DNA from 2 places in the Paenibacillus pedocola genome. Region 1 is predicted to be linked to the other one. Evidence: a T-box and tRNA genes for the amino acid it is inferred to sense, from the RefSeq annotation. Region 1 holds a T-box; the other holds one or more tRNA genes.
What was found. A T-box is a leader RNA that pairs with one kind of tRNA and senses whether it is charged. The one in region 1 lies ahead of lysS (lysine--tRNA ligase), so its partner is inferred to be a tRNA-Lys.
Positions count from the first base shown of each region.

Region 1 (3,414 bases):
CATAGATCTTACTAGTATTGGCATCCTTGGATGCTTTCTTTTCTTTAATATTATTCCATTTACGACCCATAGTGTTCCGCTCACTTTCCAACATTAATTATAAACAGTCCGTTCTATTATACCTCTCCCGGGACGATCCCGTAAAGTCCAGCAGACTGAGCAGATGTTCCGTTCCTACAGCCTGGATCAGAGCAGGAATCCTCGGTCCTTCTGACTGATGCAGAACAAGCTGATATATCAGGGCAAACAGCCGTTTCTGATTGCTTCTCATCATCTTTTTGTCATCATGGTGACAAATGGCGTAAACTCGTCTCATGAACACCTCTTCCTCTAATTCTTCTTCTCTCAACAAGCCGCAAAAAGCGTTAATCCACTCTTGCTCAACAGCTTCAAGCGTATTATACAAAGCTGTGTCCGGGCTTTCGTTCACCGCAACTAACCTCTGCGGAACAAACTGTCTGATCCAATGTCCGGCCCGTGCTGCCGTTGCCTGAATGATCTCATCCGAGTAATCCTCACCGCCTTGCCGAAGCAGCTCCTGCAGGACTCTGCTGTCAAAATTAATCAGCGGCAGCAGACTGGATACCTGACTAAAGCTTGGTGCATGAGGTTCGGTAACCTGCATAAGTGAACGTTCCATGGCTGCGCGTAAATCATCGTCAGTCAGCGTTCCGGCATCATATGCTTTGCGGTATCTTTCGAATTCTGTGTAATTGCGCAGAACATCCTCATCAAGCCCAATACTAAAAGCGGTATTCGGATGATATTTGGCAAACAGGAACATGATCGGCTCCGGCCCATACACCTCGAGCAGGTCGGCAGGCGTGTAATTATGGCCGGAAGAGCTGGACATTTTGGCATGACTGCCTTTGATGCTGATGAATTCATAAGGTACGTAATACGGTGGCTGATTCCCGAAGATTCTCTCCGAGATCACCTTGGCGACATTATAGCTGCCCGTTTCAGAGGAGTGGTCCCGGCCTCCCGGCTCGAACACGACCTGCTCCATTCCCCAGCGCATCGGCCAGTCGATTTTCCAGTGTAATTTGATATTCGCCGCTTCTGGAACGTACAGCGTATTATAACAGCCGCATTTGCAGCTATAGATAATGTTTTTTGAATCTTCGTCAAAAGCATGGACACTGGTTGTATCTTTACCGCAGCGCTCACAGTACACCTGTACCGGATAAAAGGCTGCCCGTGCCTCCTCCGTTGCTTTTCCGGTTTTGAACATCATCAGAATATCGTAAATTTCTGCTCTATTGCGCAGCGCGTGCAGAATAGCCGGATTATACCGGAGCGATTGATACTCGCGGCTCTGATAAATGAACTCGGGAACGATCCCGAAGGCTGCCAAAGCCTGTTCAAATTCCTGTTCATAATGCTCCGCATAAGAGGTATGACTTCCGCAGGGACAAGGAACCTTGGTATAAGGCAATCCGATATATTGTTCATAAGAAAGATCCAGCTGAGCCGGAACCTTGCGGAACCGGTCGAAATCATCCCAGGAGAAAATAAACCGCACCTCTTTGCCGGATTTCTTCAATGCCTGCGTGACGAAGTATGTTGTGACGATCTCCCGAAAGTTCCCGATATGCACCGAACCCGAAGGGCTGATCCCTGATGCGCATACAAAGGTCTGGCGCTCAGGATGGTTTTGGATTAAATCGTTTGCGTATTTTTGTGCCCAATGCATGTTAACGCTCCTCTGTCTTTAGTATTGGAAAAACAAAAAAGCTCCCGCCCTCAAGATTGTTATCTTGAGGACGAGAGCTATGAATAGCGTCGTGGTACCACCTCTGTTCACGAACATGTTGCCAGGCCCGCCTCTTCAGGTACGGCCATTACGCTTATACCCTATCTCTGTAACGGGAGATCCCGTCATACCATCCTTGAGCTATATTGCCTAGCCCAATTCCGTATGCAGCTCAGAGACTTTATTCGTTAAGCACATTGCTGCTCCATCTCACCACCCTGGAGCTCTCTGGGAACAACGTTATCTTAAGTACTCTTCTCTTCATCGCTTTTCATATACAATTAAAATCAATTAAGATTATTTAAACATGGATTTCCGGGCTTTTCAAGTTAAAGTTCGAAGAAGAATCTTTTGAATAGTCCCAGATACTTCTTCTCCGCCTGGATATCTGAAATAAATGTTTTACCGTCTTTGATGTCCGGGATACTGTAAACAGAGAACAAGATATAATTATCCCTTTCCGCAATCGAGTTCAGCAGTGGTCTGGCCAGCATATCTGTAGCCCCGCCCGGCAACCAGTCCCCCAGCTTGTCATGCAAGTCATCCGCAGCAAATTCGGAAAAGTCCTCTCTAGTCGGATTCAATACAGCAAGTGCCACCAGAAATAAGCCAAGAATAAGCAGGAAGTTCCTAAACCTTCTTTTTGTATAATTATGTACAGGCTGTCGTTCAACAATATTATCCATGTCATCCCTCCTGCTAAAACAATATATGATTTGGGACTTTATGTAAATAAAGTTTATTGTTTAGTGCGGTAGAAATCCAAACCTAGCCTATGCTTCCGAAGTGAGCTTTTCTGCGGAAAGCTTACAGGCGGACGCTAGCGCTCCGTAAGGAAGAGAATTTATCAAATTAGCTTTTATATTCAGTAATTCTTTTTTTTCTGCTAGACTAACTTCAAAATGTATAAAAGGAGTTACTAAGCTGATGCATCTACGGGAATATACCGCTTTATTCTTTTTACTTCTTTCTGTTATCTTCGTCTTCATATGGATCATCGGACTTATAAATCCGTCATTCATCCTCCGTTGGGACAATCCGGCCAAGAGAACCCGCAAGCGTGTAACCATGTACTCGCTTCTTGCTATAGTGGTTACTTTCGCTTTATTTGTTATTATAGTGCCCAAGACCTCAGCGTTAGAGGAAGTCTATGCCAAACTAGATTCTAACGATGATTACGATGTTATAGGCACCTTTATCTACAAAGCCATATTGCATATCGATGCCGAGGTCACCTCTGTAATCGACGGAGATACGTTCAGAATCAAAATGGAGGATGGCGAAACGGATAAGGTGCGGCTCCTTCTGATTGATACACCGGAAATTGGGCAGCACCCTGAGCCATACGGTCAGAAAGCTCGTGAATACGCTAATGAGCTTCTCCAAAACCAAAAGGTACACCTGGAATTTGACAAGTCGGAACGCGATCAATATGGCCGTCTGCTGGCTTATGCCTATGTAGGAGACAAGATGATCAATGAGCTGTTGCTGGAAAAGGGGTTTGCCAGAGTTGCTGTTTTTCCGCCGGATATTGAGTTCGAAAATGAATTCAAGGCTATAGAGAAGAAAGCACGGGAAACCAAGCTGGGGATATGGAGCATTGAGAATTATGTAACAGATAGAGGATGCGATGAAAACGCAGCGTCTGAGGCTTCACA
Region 1 covers NZ_CP134223.1:3,202,940-3,206,353, reverse strand. The annotation lists gene QU597_RS13910 (YebC/PmpR family DNA-binding transcriptional regulator) at 1-70, opposite strand, end outside; gene lysS (lysine--tRNA ligase) at 98-1,696, opposite strand; T-box leader at 1,760-2,030, opposite strand; gene QU597_RS13900 (hypothetical protein) at 2,086-2,442, opposite strand; gene QU597_RS13895 (thermonuclease family protein) at 2,684-3,414, shown strand, end outside.

Region 2 (3,414 bases), 870 kb from region 1:
CTGGGACGGCACAGAGGGTTCTGTGAAGGATATTCCATTCGGCGAGACCCGGCACTACGTTCAGCGCGTAATTTATTATTATAATCAGTACACGGAGATTTACAGCGAGTTCTAAAAAAAAGAAGCATTAAACGACGGTTAGCCGTTTAATACTTCTTTAGGCAAGCTTATTGGGGACAGGTTATTTGAATTGACCTGCCAGGGACTGTTCAGCCAGAGTTACAAGACGTTTAGTGATGTAACCACCGATCGAACCATTTTCGTAAGAAGTTTTATTGCCTTGGTATCCGTCTGGGGAAAGAGTGATACCTAATTCTTGGGCAACTTCGTATTTAAGTTGTTCCAAGGCACCGCGTGAATTTGGAGCTACCAGGTTGTTGCTGCTGTTTTGGCTCATTGCTGTTCACCTCCTATCGGTTGGTAACTGTATTATGTGCTGCTCTCGCCAGATTCATAACAACAATAAAACGGTGTTTTATGGAAAAAAGAATTACAGCTCCGAAACCTGAATGTGGCCGCTAAGGCCTCCCATATTAATGCAAAAGGAAGTGACCTGAGCTTATGAAATGCCCTTACTGCGATCACACGAATACCAAAGTGCTTGACTCGCGTCCGGCCAACGAGAATAAATCGATCCGGCGCAGGCGTGAATGCGAGCGCTGCAGCAAGCGTTTTACTACCTTCGAGATGATTGAAGAGACCCCGCTGATCGTAATCAAAAAGGACGGCAGCCGCGAAGAATTCAGCCGCGACAAAATCCTGCGCGGCCTGATCCGCGCCTGTGAGAAGCGCCCTGTGTCCGTAGAGCGCCTGGAATCCATTGTCTCCGAGGTTGAGAAGTCGCTGCGGGGTATCGCCTTAGCGGAAATAGAGAGCCGCCAAATTGGCGAGCTGGTGATGGAGCAGCTCTATCCGGTTGACGAGGTTGCCTACGTCCGCTTCGCCTCCGTATACCGCCAGTTTAAGGACATCAACATGTTCATGAAGGAATTGAAGGGACTGCTGTCCAAGAACACAGGAGAGCTGGAGGGGCTGTAGAGCTTCTCCTAAAAACTTTTTTATTAAAGTGTTGACACCGAGGGCGATTTTTTATATTATATAGAAGTCGCCTACGGAACTTAAGGTTCACGAAGCGAGTGAGCTTACGGCTCACACCTGATTTTAGAGTACATAATGTAGTTCTAAAATATGCATCATGGGGCCATAGCTCAGCTGGGAGAGCGCATCGCTGGCAGCGATGAGGTCAGGGGTTCGATCCCCCTTGGCTCCACCAATAACATCATACGGACTCTTAGCTCAGTTGGTAGAGCAGTAGACTCTTAATCTATTTGTCCAGGGTTCGAGCCCCTGAGAGTCCATCACAGTAAGAACGGCAGCGATGCCGTTCTTTTTTTGTATTTAACCAACAACCGCCGCAGCCCCGGGTGCCAATGCCAATTGCGAAGATCTAACCCATAGACCTTATTTCGCTAATCAGCATTTATTTCAGAGCTATCGGACCGTACCCGCTTATACCTCTCCATTAGGTTTGGGTCAACGAAGGCCGCTATGATCTGGAAACAATGAGCCGACAATCAAAGACAATGTGTGCTTGTATATGGTATAGGCTGCTTGTACGTCTCCCAAGTGTCCTCCGATGTAAAGATGAATGACGCCATGGAGGGAAGCCCAGAATATGCGAATAACGGATTCGGTGTCGTACTGGCCGGTAATTAATCCTTGCTCTTGCGCATTGCTGATCACGGTCGATAATTGACTCATAGCTGTGACGGTACCGCGCAAGCTTTCTTCGTCCGGTTTGAAATCTGCGAAAGCACCTCCGAACATCAGTTTATAATAGCTGGAGTAGTCCTGTCCGAATTGCCAAAAGGATTCGCCGAAATTCAGCAAATGCTGTGCCGGGTCAGCAGCCTTCGGCGTCCTCTCGAATTCGTTAGCAAGCAGCTGGCAACCGTCCAGATATAACTGTTGTGCCAAGCCCTCCTTATTAACAAACAAGCTGTAAATGATTTTTGTCGAGCAATTCATTTTTTGGGATACTTTGCGGACCGTAACGGCTTCCGGGCCCTCTTCCTGTAAAAGCGTTGCGGCAGCATCAACAACGAGCTTGCGGAGATTTTCAGTATTTTGCATACGGGCTTCCTGGTAGGTTTTCAGCTTTCTTGTGTTTGTATTGGAGGAGGCATCTTGGTCGCTCATCATCATCCACCTTCGGTTATCATGTTTTCTTCAGGAAACATAGTTTCCATCTCTCTTAGCAGGAATTGTATACAGTTGTCCTTCACTTGTCAATAAAACGATAAAGGCTCAAAGAATATATTGACTTTTAAAAAAGCACTGGATACAATGATTCCATTAGGAAACAGTGTTACCATGATCGTAATTCTTAACTTACATGAGAACAGAACATTCCTTTCGAGTAATGGTAACGGTGTTTCTAAAATATAACGAAGTTTCGAAGGGAGAGCAACACAATGACAACTGAAGGGACATCTGATCTTGCAGAGAGGACAACACAACAAAAGCTACACAACTAAAATGACATAGGAGGCACTCTAATGCCCAACAAACCAGTTAGCTCCGTTAAATCTGCTGAAGGCGTAAATCGTCCTGTACGCTCACCGCGTGCTAGGATATACAGATGGGGGCTATCCCTTCTCGCAGTGCTCGTTCTAGGATTACTCGTGTTCTTGCTTATTCCTTCACCGGTCCAGCCGGTACAGTGGTCCGCACCCGTTGCTCCCTCTTTTGAGGAAGCGGGTCCTTGGAAACAGAATAACAAACTCGGCTCGGCTCAGCTTGTTACTGATGCTCCCCAGTTCCCGGAATTCATTACTTTCGATAAAGAGGGCCAGCTATTTACAGGAGATTCAGACGGGAAAATTTACAAGGTTCCTTTCGATGCAGAGGGCAATCCCCAAAAAGCCCAGCTGTTTGCAGACACCAAAGGAACACCGAATGGGCTTATATTCGATGCCAACGGCGATTTGATCGTTACGGATGTCAAGAGGGGACTGCTGTCTATTAATCCATCCGGAAGTATTGAGGTATTGGCCGATAAAGTGGACGGCAAGCCCATCTATTTAGCGAATGAGCTTGATATTGCCAAGGACGGCTCCATTTATTTCTCTGATACTTCGAATTATGGTATCGTGACCTTCAAAGAAATTGCCGAGAACAAGCCGCATGGACGTTTGCTGAAGTACGATCCCATAACCAAGAAGACGACCGTCCTGTTAGAAGGCCTCTATTTTGCAAACGGGGTTGCTTTGTCCGCGGATGAAGACTTTGTACTTGTGGCGGAATCTTATCATTACCAGTTGACCAGATATTGGCTCAAAGGACCGAATAAAGGTACCTCTGATATTTTTGCTGATAATATCGCAGGCTTTCCAGACAACATTACGCGTGATG
Region 2 covers NZ_CP134223.1:2,336,175-2,339,588, forward strand. The annotation lists gene QU597_RS09915 (lytic transglycosylase domain-containing protein) at 1-115, shown strand, start outside; gene QU597_RS09920 (alpha/beta-type small acid-soluble spore protein) at 182-397, opposite strand; gene nrdR (transcriptional regulator NrdR) at 562-1,038, shown strand; tRNA gene QU597_RS09930 (tRNA-Ala) at 1,198-1,273, shown strand; tRNA gene QU597_RS09935 (tRNA-Lys) at 1,286-1,358, shown strand; gene QU597_RS09940 (TetR/AcrR family transcriptional regulator) at 1,534-2,199, opposite strand; gene QU597_RS09945 (SMP-30/gluconolactonase/LRE family protein) at 2,559-3,414, shown strand, end outside.
Region 2: it encodes a tRNA-Lys, which carries the amino acid that the T-box ahead of lysS (lysine--tRNA ligase) is inferred to sense. The anticodon was not compared.